Regions from separate parts of the Nocardioides aromaticivorans genome, predicted to be linked through region 2. Evidence: predicted binding sites of a transcription regulator. Region 2 holds the regulator's gene; the other holds the start of a gene.
The links. Region 2 encodes LexA, which represses DNA repair genes until DNA is damaged. Its sites were predicted from a motif close to TCGAACANNTGTTCGA; they were not measured.

Region 1 (6,986 bases), 1.3 Mb from region 2:
CGGCGGCGATCCACCACGACGGCACCCAGCGCGGCGTCCAGCTCGCGCTGACCCTCGAGGGTGCGCGGGTGCTGCTGGGGCGACCTGCCGCGGACCTGTCGGGGGAGCTGACCGACCTGGAGGAGGCCGTCGTACCCACGGCCCTGCGGGAGCTGCCCGAGCGGCTGCACGCGCTCGCGACCTGGCCGGCCCGGGTGGCGCTCGTCGACCGCACCCTCGCCGCACTCGCCGCTCGCGGGGGAGACGCCGCCCCGCGGGCGGAGGTGGCCCGGGCGCTCGCGCTGCTGACGGCCGGGCGGCGCGTGGCCGAGGTGGCCCACGACGTGGGCTACAGCCGCCGGCGGCTCGGGACGCTGGTCCGCGCCGAGTGCGGGCTGGCGCCGAAGGAGCTCCAGCGGATCGCGCGCCTCGAGGTCGCCCGCCGCCTGCTCGGGCGCCGGCCGCTGGCCGAGGTCGCCGCGGTCTGCGGGTACGCCGACCAGGCGCACCTGGCGCGGGAGTGGCGGGCGCTCGCGGGCTGCACGCCCACGGCCTGGCTGCGTGAGGAGTTCCCGTTCGTCCAAGACCACGGGGCGGACGGGGGAGCAGGCTCGGACCGTGAGCACTGACGAGTTGGCCGCCACCGTGCGGCTCTGGCCCGCCCTGCAGTTCCGTGACGTCGACGCGATGACCACCTGGCTGGGGGCCATCGGCTTCGTCGAGCACGCCACCCACCGCGACGGGACCGGGACGGTGGTCCACGCCGAGTGGCTCTGGCCGGGCGGAGGAGGAGTGATGTTCGGTGCCGTCCGCGACGAGAGCCCGCTGCAGCCGGCCGGGTCGGGAGCGGTCTACCTCGTGACGGACGACCCGGACGCGGCGTTCGAGGCCGCCGTGGCCGCCGGCGCCACCGTGGAGCGGGCGATGGTGGACCAGGACTACGGCGGGCGGGGCGGCAGCGTGCGGGACCCGGAGGGCAACCACTGGTCGTTCGGGTCCTACCAGCCCGGCGCTGGGGCGGGGGCGTGATCCCCTAACCTTGCGGGGTGCCTGAGACCAGCGAAGCCGGCATCCTCACCGGGCCCGTCGAGATCGTCGGCACCGGCCTGATCGGCACGTCGATCGCGCTGGCCTGCCGCCGCGCCGGCCTCGAGGTGCTGCTCACCGACACCGCGCCCGACCACCTCCGGACCGCGACCGGGCTGGGCGCCGGACGGGCACGCACGCCGGCCGACGTCCCGCAGCTGGTCGTGGTCGCCGTACCCCCGGACGCGCTGGGGCCCGCTGTCGTGGCCGCGCTCGATGCCGCCGGCCCGGACACGGTCGTGACCGACGTGGGCAGCGTGAAGGCACCGCCGCTGGATGCCGTCGGGGCGCACCCGTCCCGCAGCCGGTACGTCGGCAGCCACCCGATGGCCGGCACCGAGTACAGCGGTCCGCTGACCGCCAGCGCCTCGCTCTTCGACGGCCGCCCGTGGGCGGTCACGCCGGGACCCGACGCCACGCCCGCCGCCACTCGCACGGTCGAGGCCCTGGTCCGGCTCTGCGGCGCCGTGACCGTCCGGCTGAGCCCGGTCGAGCACGACCGCGCCGTGGCCCGGACCTCCCACGTGCCGCACCTGATGGCCTCCCTCGTGGCCGGCACCCTCGCGGCGGCACCGCCCGAGCACCTCGCACTCTCCGGCACCGGCGTGCGCGACGTCACCCGCGTCGCCGGCGGCGACCCGCGGCTCTACAGCCAGATCATCGCGGGCAACGCCGCCGAGGTGGCCGCGCTGCTCACCGAGGTGCGGGCGCGGCTGGACCTCGTCCTGGAGGCGGTCACCGACGACGACCGGGTCGGGCTCGAGTCGCTGCTCGGCTACGGCCAGGCCGGGACCCGCGCCATCCCGGGCAAGCACGGAACGGCTCCGCAGGCGATGGAGGCGGTCCGGGTCGCCGTACCCGACCACCCGGGGGAGCTGGCGCGCCTGTTCGCCGACGCCGGGGACAGCGGGGTCAACATCGAGGACGTCCGGATCGACCACGACCCCGGTCGCCCGGTCGGCCTCGTCGAGCTCGACGTGGTGGCCGAGCGCGCCGAGGACCTGCGGGTGGCGCTGGAGTCGAAGGGCTGGGCCACGCAGATCTGACGACTCACCGGTAGTCTGCGGGCCGTGAATGCACCGCTGAACGTCGTTGTGGCCGTGGACGGAACGTCCGGTTCGGGCAAGTCGAGCACCTGTCGCGCTGTCGCCGACCGGCTCGGCCTGCGCTACCTCGACACGGGCGCGCAGTACCGCGCGATGACGTGGTGGATGCTGAGCAACGGCATCGACGTGCACGACCCGGCGGCCGTCGCCGCGCGGGCGCAGGACCCGCAGATCGTGTCCGGCACCGACCCGCTCGCGCCGACGATCACCGTCGACGGCACCGACGTGTCGGTCGAGATCCGCAGCGACGAGGTCAACGGCGCGGTCTCGCCCGTCAGCGCCGTGCCCGAGGTGCGCGCCCGGCTGGTCGACCTGCAGCGTTCGATCGTGGGCGACGGGGGAATCGTCGTCGAGGGCCGTGACATCGCCTCCGTCGTGTGCCCCGACGCCGACGTGAAGGTCTACCTGACCGCCGACCCGGCCGCCCGCGCCGCCCGCCGCGCCCTCGAGAACGGTGGCGCCGACGTCGCCGCCACCGAGGCGTCGCTGCTCGCTCGCGACAAGATCGACTCGGGGCGTGCCGTGGCCCCGCTGACCCAGGTCGACGGTGCCGTCCACATCGACTCGACCGACCGGACCCTCGACGAGGTCATCGAGCTGGTGGTGGGCCTGGTGATGGAGCGCGTGTGAACGCAGCCCACCAGGAGGCGCCGCGCTCCGACGGGGTCGAGACCCCGGCCCGCTGGCTGCTCGTGCGCGGCCGGCCGGCCTCGCGCTGGCTGATCCGGCGCCGGTACGACGTCCGGGTGCACCACCCCGAGCGCTTCCCCGCGCACGGGCCGGCCGTCGTGGCCGGCAACCACGTGGGTTTCGTCGACGGGCCGCTGATGGCGATCTTCGCCCCCCGGCCGGTGCACGCGCTGACCAAGGAGGAGATGTTCAGCGGGCCGCTCGGGTGGTTCCTGCGCCGGGCCGGGCAGGTGCCCCTGGACCGCTTCCACACCGACCCGAGGGCGGTCCGCACGGCGCTGCGGGTGCTGCGCGACGGGCACGCGGTCGGGGTGTTCCCGGAGGGCACGCGGGGCCCGGGCGACCTGACCACGTTCCACACGGGCGCGGCGTACCTGGCGCTGGTGACCGGCGCGCCCGTCGTACCCATGACCTTCCTGGGGACCCGCCTGCCGGGCGGGCGGAGCAGTTCGCTGCCCCCCAAGCGGGCGCAGATCGACATCGTGGTCGGCGAGCCGATGGCCGTCGATGCGGTGTCCTGGCCCCGGACGAGGGATCATGTACGTCTGACGTCGGCCGCCCTGCGCGCGCACATGCGCAGCGGGCTCGCCGACGCGCTCGAGGAGACGGGGCGGAGCCTGCCGGGTCCGCTCCCGCAAGGAGATCGTGATGAGTGAAGCTGCCCCCGCCGGGGTGGTCCCGGTGCTGGCCGTCGTCGGCCGGCCCAACGTCGGCAAGTCGACCCTGGTCAACCGCATCCTGGGCCGCCGCGAGGCGGTCGTCGAGGACATCCCCGGGGTGACCCGCGACCGCGTCTCGTACGACGCCGAGTGGAACGGCCGGGCGTTCACGGTGGTCGACACCGGTGGCTGGGACCCGGACGCCCGCGGCATGGCCGCGATGATCAAGGCGCAGGCCGAGATCGCCGTCGGCCTCGCCGACGCGGTTCTCTTCGTCGTCGACTCGACGGTCGGCATCACCGACGCCGACGAGGCGGTCGTGCGGGTGCTGCGCAAGTCCGGCAAGCCCGTCGTACTGGCCGCCAACAAGGTCGACGACGAGCGAGCCGAGGCCGAGGCCTACGGCCTGTGGAACCTCGGCCTGGGCGAGCCGTTCAGCGTCTCCGCGCTGCACGGGCGCGGCTCCGGCGACCTGCTCGACGCCGTGCTGTCGGTCCTGCCCGAGGCGCCCGAGCACGGCTACGAGGAGCTCGGCGGCCCCCGCCGGATCGCCATCGTCGGCCGTCCCAACGTCGGCAAGTCCTCGCTGCTCAACAAGCTGGCCGGCGAGGAGCGGGTCGTCGTCGACAACGTCGCCGGCACCACCGTCGACCCGGTCGACGAGCTGGTCGAGCTGGGCGGCCAGACTTGGCGCTTCATCGACACCGCGGGCATCCGCAAGCGGGTCAAGGAGGCCTCGGGCCACGAGTACTACGCCTGGCTGCGGACCTCCACCGCCATCGAGCGGGCCGAGGTGTGCGTGCTGGTCCTCGCCGGCGACGAGTCGATCGCCGAGCAGGACATGCGGATCCTGCAGGAGGTGCGCGAGGCCGGCAAGGCGCTCGTCATCGCCTTCAACAAGTGGGACCTCGTCGACGCCGAGCGCCGCTACTACCTCGACCGCGAGATCGAGCGCGACCTGGTGCAGGTGCAGTGGGCGCCGCGGATCAACATCACCGCCAAGACCGGCTGGCACATCGACCGGCTCGTGCCGGCGCTGACCCGCGCGATCGAGGGCTGGGAGACGCGGGTGTCGACCGGCGCCCTCAACTCGTTCCTCGGCCGGATCGTCGCCGAGCACCCGCACCCGGTGCGCGGTGGCAAGCAGCCGCGGATCCTCTTCGGCAGCCAGGTCTCGACGGCGCCGCCGGTGTTCAAGCTGTTCACCACCGGCAAGCTCGACCAGGGCTACGAGCGGTTCATCGAGCGCCGCCTGCGCGAGGAGTTCGGGTTCGTCGGCACGCCGATCGAGATCAAGGTGCAGCCGCGGGAGAAGCGCGGGCGGAGGTAGGTTCGCGGGTCGGCGTGAGTGTTGCGGTTTGGTCCCAAACCGCAACAATTCACGCCCCCCGGGATGCAGTTCGTGCCCGATCGACGAGGGTGATCAGCACTTGCGTCGTTCGAACAAATGTTCGAACATGGACGGGTGAGCATCCGCGCCGTCGAGACCCCTGAGCTGGTCGACCCACGCGCGGTCGTCGACCAGCTCCGCGGCCGGATCCAGGCCCTCCAGGGTGGCCCGACCCGGCTGAGCGTGCCGACCCTGCCCGTCTTCGACGGCCTGGTGCAGCTGCGCACCGGGGGTGTGTACGGCGTCGACTCGGCCAGCCTCGGCATGGCGCTCGCCGCGGGGGCGTCGCAGGCCGGGGAGTGGGTCGGCTTCGCCGGGTGGGACGACTTCGGCGTCGAGGCGGCCCACCAGTGGGGGATCGACCTCTCCCGCACCGTGCTCGTCCCGTCGCCGGGGGAGCACTGGCTCGAGGTCACCGCGGCGCTGGTCGACGTGCTCAAGGTGGTGGTGCTGCGGCCGCCCGGTCAGGTCGACGCGAAGTCGGCGAGCATCATCGACGCCCGGCTCCGGGCGCGCTCGGGTGTGCTGGTCGTGCAGGGCGACTGGCCGCGCTGCGAGGTGCGGCTGGCGGCCGAGCGGAGCGCCTGGCTGGGCATCGGCGCCGGGCGCGGGCGACTGCGCGAGCGCCGGGTGGAGCTGGTCGCCCGCGGTGGTGGGCGGATGCCGACGCGGTCCGAGGTGGCGCTCGCGGGAGGCGCGGCCCAAGGCCATGCCTCCCCATCCCTGGCGGCGCCCGCGCCGCCCATCACGCACGCTGGCCGCGTTGCCGATGCTTGAAAGACGCCCAGTCTGCCCGCGCATCGGCGCCTTGCCAGCGCACGTGCTGGACGACGTGGGCATCCACCGAGGATGGGGAGGCGCGGCCTAGTGCGCACCATGGTCGTCTGGTGCCCCGACTGGTCGGTGACGGCGGGGCTGCTCGAGCTCGCCGACGGCAGGGGCGAGGACGATCCCGTGCTCGACGTCGGCGCGCCGGCCGTCGTACTCGCGAACAACCGGGTGGTCGTCTGCAATGCCACCGCCCGGGCGGAGGGGGTGCGTCGCGGCCAGCGCCGGCGTGACGCCCAGGCGCGCTGTCCCGAGGTGGTGCTGCTGAGCGCCAACCCCGACCGGGACGCGCGCTGGTTCGAGCCGGTGCTCACGACCGTGGAGGAGGTCCGGCCCGGGGTCGCCCCGCTGCGGCCGGGCCTGCTCGCGCTGCCGGCTCCCGGACGCTACTTCGCGCGGGGCGGTGAGGGTGGCATCGGTGGCGAGGAGGCAGCGGCGGCGCTGCTGGCCGAGCACCTCGTCGGTGCCGGGGTGTGGGACTGCCGGTTCGGTGCGGCCGACGACCTGTACGCCGCCGAGCGGGCCGCTCGCCAGGCCACGCCCCAGGGCTGCCTGGTCGTGCCCGCCGGTGGGTCGGCGGAGTTCCTGCGCAGCCTGCCGGTGACCGCGCTCGCCGACGACGGGCCGGAGGGGGCGGAGCTCGCCGACCTGCTGCGCCGGCTCGGGCTGGTGCTGCTCGGTGACTTCGCCGCGCTCTCGGGGGCCTCGGTGAGCAACCGGTTCGGTGCCTACGGCGTCGAGGTGTGGCGCCGGGTGCAGGGCGAGGAGGTCGTCCGGCTGGCCTCGCGCACACCCCCGCCCGAGCTGGCCTGCGAGATCTCCTTCGAGCCGCCGCTCGACTCCGCCGAGGCGGTCACCTTCAGCGTGCGCACCACGGCCGAGAGGTTCGTCGCCGGGCTCTCCGAGCGACAGCTCGTCGCGACCGGGGTGCGGATCGAGGCGGAGTTCGAGGACGGCGTCTCGGCCCGGACCTGGCTGCACCCGCGCTGCTTCACCTCCCGCGACCTCGTCGACCGGGTGCACTGGCAGCTGCAGGCCGGCATGGCCGGCTCGGGACTGCGCAGCCGCAAGTCGACGGGGGAGTCGATCACCTCCCCGGTCACCCTCGTCCGCTTCCTCCCCGACACCGTCGAGCCCGCCGGCGCCCACGTCGACGGGCTCTGGGGTGGCGGTGCTGACGACCAGGTCGTGCGGGGCGTGGCGCGGGTCCAGGCCATGGTCGGGTACGACGCCGTCCGGGTCCCGGTC
Region 2 (6,986 bases):
CCGCTGATGAGCGCGCGTCAGAAGGCCGCCGACCAGGCGGGCGGCAACGGCTTCATGCAGGTCGCCGCCACCCACGCCGCGTTGCTGCTGGCGCAGGGTGCCGGCCGCCTGATCCGGACGACGAGCGACCGCGGCGTCGTCGCCGTCCTCGACCCGCGGCTCGCGACCGCCCGCTACGGCTCGTTCCTCAAGGCGAGCCTGCCGCCGATGTGGCCGACGACGGACCCGCAGGTGGTGCGCCAGGCGCTGGCCAGGCTCAGCCAGTCACCTTCACGCTGATCGCCTGGCTGCTCGACCCCTGCTGGGGCGTGCCCTGGCAGGTGTAGAGGTAGGACTGCTGGTCGTCGGCCATGTCGCCGCAGTTGTAGCGGGTGTCGCCGTTGGCCACGGTGACCTCGATCCACTCGGTGGTCGAGCCGAACGCGTAGCTGACCGAGGCGTTGCCGTCGCTGGTGAGCGGCACCACCCGCGAGACCGCGCCCTGGTTGCGACGCTTCACGGTGATCACGGCCGCGGCACCGATCGACAGGGTGTTGAGGTTCAGCCCGACGGTGACCTTCGAGGTGACCAGCCCGGACCCGCGGGTGAAGCGGTACGTGCCGGTCGCGAGGTGGGTGAGGCTGAAGCCGACCGACCGGGTGCGCGCCGAGGACGTCATCGTGTACGTCTTGCGCAGCGGCGCGGGCCGGTAGGCGCTGCCCTCCTCGTAGAGGAGCGGGCGGCGGTTCCACATGCCGAAGGTCGCGAGCTGGGTGGAGATGTTCGTGCCCTTGGCCGCGAGCTCGTCCACCAGGCCCTGGAGCGAGTAGGTGTTGGCGTCACCGGAGCCGCCGTCGTCGAGACGACGCCAGATGTCGCGCACGATGGTCGGCAGGCCGGCGACCGAGGTCGGGTAGCGCTCGGAGAGGTAGCGGAAGAAGATCCAGGTGCCGTAGGGCTCGATCTGCGTGAACGCGTCGAGCGCCTGGTTCGGCTTGGCGAGCGGGCCGTAGGGCAGGTAGGCGCGGTTGTCGTTGATGCCGTCGTACAGCTCGTCCTCGACCCAGCTGGCCGTGGCCTCCATGATCCAGCCGTCCTCGTTGACGTCGTAGGCGAACTGGACGGCGTGGAAGAACTCGTGGGCCGCGGTCACCCGCAGCGCCGAGCGCGGCAGGATCCCGAACTCGGCGTAGTTGTTGTCGAGCACGCAGTACGCCGGCGCGGCCACGTGGCCCGAGACGTCCTCGTCGGTGGTGCAGTAGCCGTAGGCACCGGCGCTGCCGATGTTGCCGAGGTAGACGTCGGGCAGCGAGCTGCCGTCGGCCCCACCGTCGGAGATCGGCTTCTTGTAGCCCGCGCGGACGTAGGTGTTCGCGACGTTGCGCATCGTGTCGAGGGTGAACTCGACGTAGTCCGGCGTCCCGCCGGCCACGCCGGGGAAGGCGCCACCGGCGCCGTCGTTCTCGGTGGGGATCGCGTTGGTGCCGCTGCTCACCCAGTGCACGCACACGACGGTGTTGCACTTGCGCTTGACGGTGTGCGAGCCGTAGCAGGCGAGGTCCTCGTTGAGGCACTCCGAGGCGCTGTCGGTCGGCCGGGCCAGCAGGCGCGCGGCCGTCGCCCGCTTGGAGTCGGGCAGGTCGCCGCGCGTGACCGCGAGGTCGCGCAGCGCCAGGGTGAGGTTCTTGCCCTCGACGTCGCCGGCGGCGGGGTCGGCGGGCTCGACCGGCGCCTCGACGAGGTCCTGCACCGTCTCCAGCGCGTGCTCGGCCACTTCCTCGGCGTCCGGTGCCGGGTCCGGGTCCGCCGCGCGGGCGGGGACGCCGAGCGCGGTCACCGCGAGGGCGGTCGCGAGCAGGGTGGCGAGCAGCGCGACGAGCGCCGACCAGGGGGTGCGGGGACGGATCATGGGGGAACGGGCCTCACCGAGTTGCCGACAGGGACCCCCTGACCCTATGTCAGACCCGGCGCAGGACCGCGGTGACCTTGCCGAGGATCGTGGCGTTGGTGCCGTCGATGGGCTCGAAGGCCGGGTTGTGCGGCAGCAGCCACACCTGCCCGTCCTTGCGCTGGAACGTCTTCACCGTGGCCTCGCCGTCGATCATCGCGGCGACGATCTCGCCGTTCTCGGCGGTCGGCTGCTGCCGGATGACGACGTAGTCGCCGTCGCAGATGGCCGCCTCGATCATCGACTCGCCGCTGACCTCCAGCAGGAACAGCTGGCCGTCGCCGACGAGCTGGCGGGGGAGCGGGAAGACGTCCTCGACGCGCTCCTCGGCGAGGATCGGGCCGCCGGCGGCGATCCGGCCGACGACCGGCACGTTGGCCGGCACCGGAGCCGCGTCGCCGATGCCCGTCTCGTCGTACGACGTCTCCTCGGCGGAGCCCATCGCCTTGCGGGCGGCCATCACCTCGGGCAGGAAGACCTCGAGGGCACGCGGCCGGTTGGGGTCGCGCTTCAGGTAGCCCTTCTCCTCGAGGACCCGCAGCTGGTGGGCGACGCTCGACGTGCTGGTCAGCCCCACGGCCTGGCCGATCTCGCGCATGCTCGGCGGGTAGCCGCGCTTCTCGATGCTGTCCTTGATGTGGGCCAGGACCCGCTGCTGGCGCGGCGTCAGGCCGGTCGCGTCCGGGGGACCGTCCGGCAGCTCGGTCACACCGCGTCCTGCCTTGCGCTCCGCCATGGGGTGCCTCCCGTTCGCTCAGATGTCCCGGCCGTTGATCGGACATCCCGATCAGCCGACCGGCTGCATGTGACGACGCTAACCGATCCGGCGGCGGCGTTTCAAACATCTGTTCGAACGGCGTGTCGCGACACGCCCTTCGAACACGATTTCGAACGGGTGCTGGATTTGTTCGAACGTGTGATCTAACCTCGTACACATGTTCGATCGAACGCCTGATCGAACACCTTCAGTCGGACCCCGTCACTAGACAGTTCCCGACAACTTCCCCGGAGGACATGAGACATGAGCACGATCAGCATCGCCCCCCACCGCGTCAGCGCCGGCCGCAGCAACGCCGTGCGCGTCGGCACCTCCCGTGTCGCCGCCACCCGCCGGGTCGCGCAGCCAGCTCGCGGGGCGGGCCGGGTCCGGCTCACCCGCCGGGGTCGTGTCGTCGTCTTCCTCCTCGCGTTCGCGGTCGTCGCCGCTCTCGCCGTCGCGATCGCCGCCGGCTCCGCCGCCACCCGTGACGGCGGTGGCGCACCCGCCGTCGACGTCGTGACGGTCGCCCCCGGCGAGACGCTGTGGGACATCGCCAGCGACGTCGCAGCGGCCAGCGGCGGCGACGTGCGCGGCGCGATGGCCGACATCCAGGACCTCAACACCCTCGACGGGAGCATGGTCTACGCCGGCCAGCAGCTCCGGATCCCCGCCGCGCACTAGCGGCGTACCGACTCTCCGCTGCCTCGACCCCAGCGGAGCTACTCCGCTGACTCGACCCCAGCGGAGCAGGGGAAAGGCGAAGGGTGGCAGGCCCGGCTCAGCGAGCCGCGCGCTTGCCACCCTTCGGCGCATTCGGGTCCCGCTTCGCCTTCGGCTCGGGCGAGGAGGTCAGGCCGACGGCCCGTGAGAGGCGCACCGCCAGCATGAAGGCGAGGAAGAGGCAGAGCATGGCGCCGGCGGATGCCACGGCGAGGAACAGCCAGGCGCTGCCCTTGCCGTCGTGCCGGGCGGTCGCGCCGAAGTCGATGGCCGCGAGCACCAGGTATCCCCAGGCCACCAGCGCGAAGGTGATCCCGACGGCCAGGGCGAGCAGGTCCGGACGGAAGCGCGCCTTCGTCTTGCCGCCCGCGCGCTTTCCACCTGTCACGGCGGTCATTCTGACTGATGGCTGGTTGACCCGCGACTCAGGGCACCTCCGAGACCACGTAGACGGCGACCGCGGCGCCGGTCCCGGAGTCGGAGACGTTGAGCACGACGCCGTACTTCTCGCTGGTCAGGTTGGCGCTGGTGCCACCCAGGCTGCTCTGGTTGGTGAAGCCGGCGTCCTCGAGCTCGGCGACCGCCTCGGCGAAGACGTCCTCGGCGCTGCCGTCGCTCTCGGTGCCGATGGTCCAGCCGGTGCCGTCGGGGGTGTCGACGGCCGTCCCGGACTTGACCTCGCCGACGAGCGGGACGGCGTCCTCGGGGAAGCCCTCCGGCAGGTCGCCGCCGCCGATCACGACCGAGCCGTCGCTGTTCTCGACCTTCACCTCGCCGTCGTCGAGGTCGACGTCGACGTCCCCGCCGTTGCCGTCCTCGATGGCGTCTTCTGCGGCGTTCTCGGCCGCGTTCTCGGCGGCGTTCTCGAGGGCGTCGCCGCAGCCGGCGAGGGTCAGGGGAAGGGCGAGCGCGGCGGCCGTGGCCGCGACGGTACGACGAAGGCGGGGCCGGGTGCGCAGGGCGGTCTTCGAGCTGGACATGGGGGTCGCTCCTGGGGGGTGGGGGGAGGTCGGCGCGACCCGAGACACGCCGGTCGGGAACTGCTGTCGAACAGCCTCGTCCACCGCGTGACCTGCGCAAACGCGGGTACAGGTAAAAGTTCGCGCAAGTCGTGGCCCCCCGGCCTTGCACCCGTGGTGGCCGGGGCGTACGGTTACCACTACATCTAGTAGTTACAACGATGTAGTTCTCCACATCTAGTCCACAGGACGAGGGGTGGAGATGCACAGATCATCGCTCGTTCTGCACAGTCGGCGCCCTGGTTTCCACAGGGCCGACCGTCAGGCGGCGAAGCCGACCGGGGGAGGAGGAACCATGCACTGTCCGTACTGCAAGCACCACGACACCAAGGTCCTCGACTCCCGGGTGGCCGAGGACGGCTGCTCGATCCGCCGCCGGCGGGTCTGCCAGTCCCCGAGCTGTGAGAAGCGGTTCACGACGGTCGAGCTGATGCAGCTCACCGTGCTCAAGCGCTCCGGCGCCACCGAGCCGTTCAACCGCGAGAAGGCTGTCCAGGGCGTCCGGAAGGCCTGCAAGGGCCGCCCGGTCGGCGAGGACGACCTGGCCCTGCTGGGCCAGGAGGTCGAGGACCAGCTCCGGCTGGCCGGCAGCCCCGAGATCGCGGCCCACGAGGTGGGCCTGGCGATCCTGACCCCGTTGCGCCGCCTCGACGAGGTGGCCTACCTCCGCTTCGCCTCGGTCTACCGCGGGTTCGACTCCGCGGCTGACTTCGAGAACGAGATCGCCCTCCTGCGCGCCGAGCGCCAGTTGCAGGGTGACCCAGCCCCGACGGGCTGACCACAGACGCCCGGCAGGTAGTGGGGAAGCTGCCTGCCGGGCCACCAACGTCCCTGCCCCTCGGACCGGGGCACGCATTTCACCGCACGACCGCAGCACCGACGCATCACGCCGACACCGACACCCAGCACCAGGAGAGTCATGACCGAGACGGCCAGCAACCCGACCGAGGCAGGCGCACGCGCCGGCAAGGGCCTGAAGATCGAGCGCATCTTCAGCACCGAGGGCGTGCACCCCTACGACGAGATCACGTGGGAGCGCCGCGACGTCGTCCAGACGAACTGGAAGACCGGCGAGACCGTCTTCGAGCAGCTCGGTGTCGAGTTCCCCGACTTCTGGTCGCTGAACGCCTCGACCATCGTCACGACGAAGTACTTCCGCGGCGCCGTCGGCACCCCGGAGCGCGAGACCGGCCTGCGCCAGCTCATCGACCGCGTCGTCTCGCGCTACGTCGCGGCGGGCATCGAGCACGACTACTTCGCGACCACGGCCGACGCGGAGATCTTCGAGCACGAGCTCACCTGGCTGCTCGCCAACCAGTACTTCTCGTTCAACTCCCCGGTCTGGTTCAACGTCGGCACCAAGTCCCCCCAGCAGGTGTCGGCCTGCTTCATCCTGTCGGTGGATGACTCGATGGACTCGATCCTCAACTGGTACAAGGAGGAGGGCTTCATCTTCAAGGGCGGCTCCGGTGCCGGCCTGAACCTCTCCCGCATCCGCTCGTCCAAGGAGCTGCTCAGCAGCGGTGGTACGGCGTCCGGCCCGGTCTCCTTCATGCGCGGCGCCGACGCCTCGGCCGGCACCATCAAGTCGGGCGGCGCGACGCGTCGTGCGGCCAAGATGGTCGTCCTCGACGTCGACCACCCCGACATCGAGGAGTTCGTCGAGACCAAGTGGCGCGAGGAGGACAAGATCCGCGCCCTGCGCGACGCCGGCTTCGACATGGACCTCGGCGGCAAGGACATCACCTCCGTCCAGTACCAGAACGCCAACAACTCGGTCCGCGTCAACGACGAGTTCATGAAGGCCGTCGAGAACGGCACCGAGTTCGGCCTGCGCTCGCGCAAGGACGGCTCGGTCATCGAGACCGTCGACGCCCGCAGCCTGTTCCGCAAGATCAGCGAGGCCGCCTGGGCCTGCGCCGACCCGGGCCTGCAGTACGACGACACGATCAACGACTGGCACACCAACCCCGAGACCGGGCGGATCACCGCGTCCAACCCGTGCTCGGAGTACATGTCGCTCGACAATTCCTCGTGCAACCTCGCCTCGCTCAACCTGCTGAAGTTCCTGCGCGACGACGACACCTTCGACGCGCCGCTCTTCGCGAAGGCCGTCGAGTTCATCATCACCGCGATGGACATCTCGATCTGCTTCGCCGACTTCCCGACCGAGCCGATCGGCCAGACCACCCGCGACTACCGCCAGCTCGGCATCGGCTACGCCAACCTCGGCGCCCTGCTGATGGCGATGGGCCTGGGCTACGACTCCGACGGCGGTCGCGCGATGGCGGCCACCATCACCTCGCTGATGACCGGCACGTCGTACCGTCGCTCGGCGGAGCTGGCCGCGATCGTCGGCCCGTACGCCGGCTACGCCCGCAACGCCGAGGCCCACCAGCGCGTGATGCGCAAGCACCAGGCCGCCAACGACGACGTGCGCCCGCTGCACATCGCCGACGCCGAGGTGCACAAGCTGGCCACGGAGGAGTGGGCCAAGGTCGTCGACCTCGGCAAGACCAACGGCTTCCGCAACGCGCAGGCCTCGGTGCTCGCGCCGACC

Region 1: a site for LexA is predicted at 4,960-4,975, ahead of imuA' (DnaE2-dependent mutagenesis accessory factor ImuA'). Genes of this name have one in related genera too.

What each region holds. Positions count from the first base shown of each region.
Region 1 is NZ_JACBZM010000001.1:4,496,648-4,503,633, forward strand. Features, by position in the region: gene BJ993_RS21550 (helix-turn-helix domain-containing protein) at 1-608, shown strand, start outside; gene BJ993_RS21555 (VOC family protein) at 598-1,008, shown strand; gene BJ993_RS21560 (prephenate dehydrogenase) at 1,026-2,111, shown strand; gene cmk ((d)CMP kinase) at 2,136-2,801, shown strand; gene BJ993_RS21570 (lysophospholipid acyltransferase family protein) at 2,798-3,517, shown strand; gene der (ribosome biogenesis GTPase Der) at 3,510-4,850, shown strand; gene imuA' (DnaE2-dependent mutagenesis accessory factor ImuA') at 4,986-5,687, shown strand; gene BJ993_RS21585 (DNA polymerase Y family protein) at 5,787-6,986, shown strand, end outside.
Region 2 is NZ_JACBZM010000001.1:3,236,814-3,243,799, forward strand. Features, by position in the region: gene BJ993_RS15390 (ATP-dependent DNA helicase) at 1-279, shown strand, start outside; gene BJ993_RS15395 (MXAN_6640 family putative metalloprotease) at 257-1,888, opposite strand; gene lexA (transcriptional repressor LexA) at 1,938-2,663, opposite strand; gene BJ993_RS15405 (LysM peptidoglycan-binding domain-containing protein) at 2,949-3,368, shown strand; gene BJ993_RS15410 (hypothetical protein) at 3,466-3,795, opposite strand; gene BJ993_RS15415 (hypothetical protein) at 3,833-4,387, opposite strand; gene nrdR (transcriptional regulator NrdR) at 4,722-5,204, shown strand; gene BJ993_RS15425 (vitamin B12-dependent ribonucleotide reductase) at 5,346-6,986, shown strand, end outside.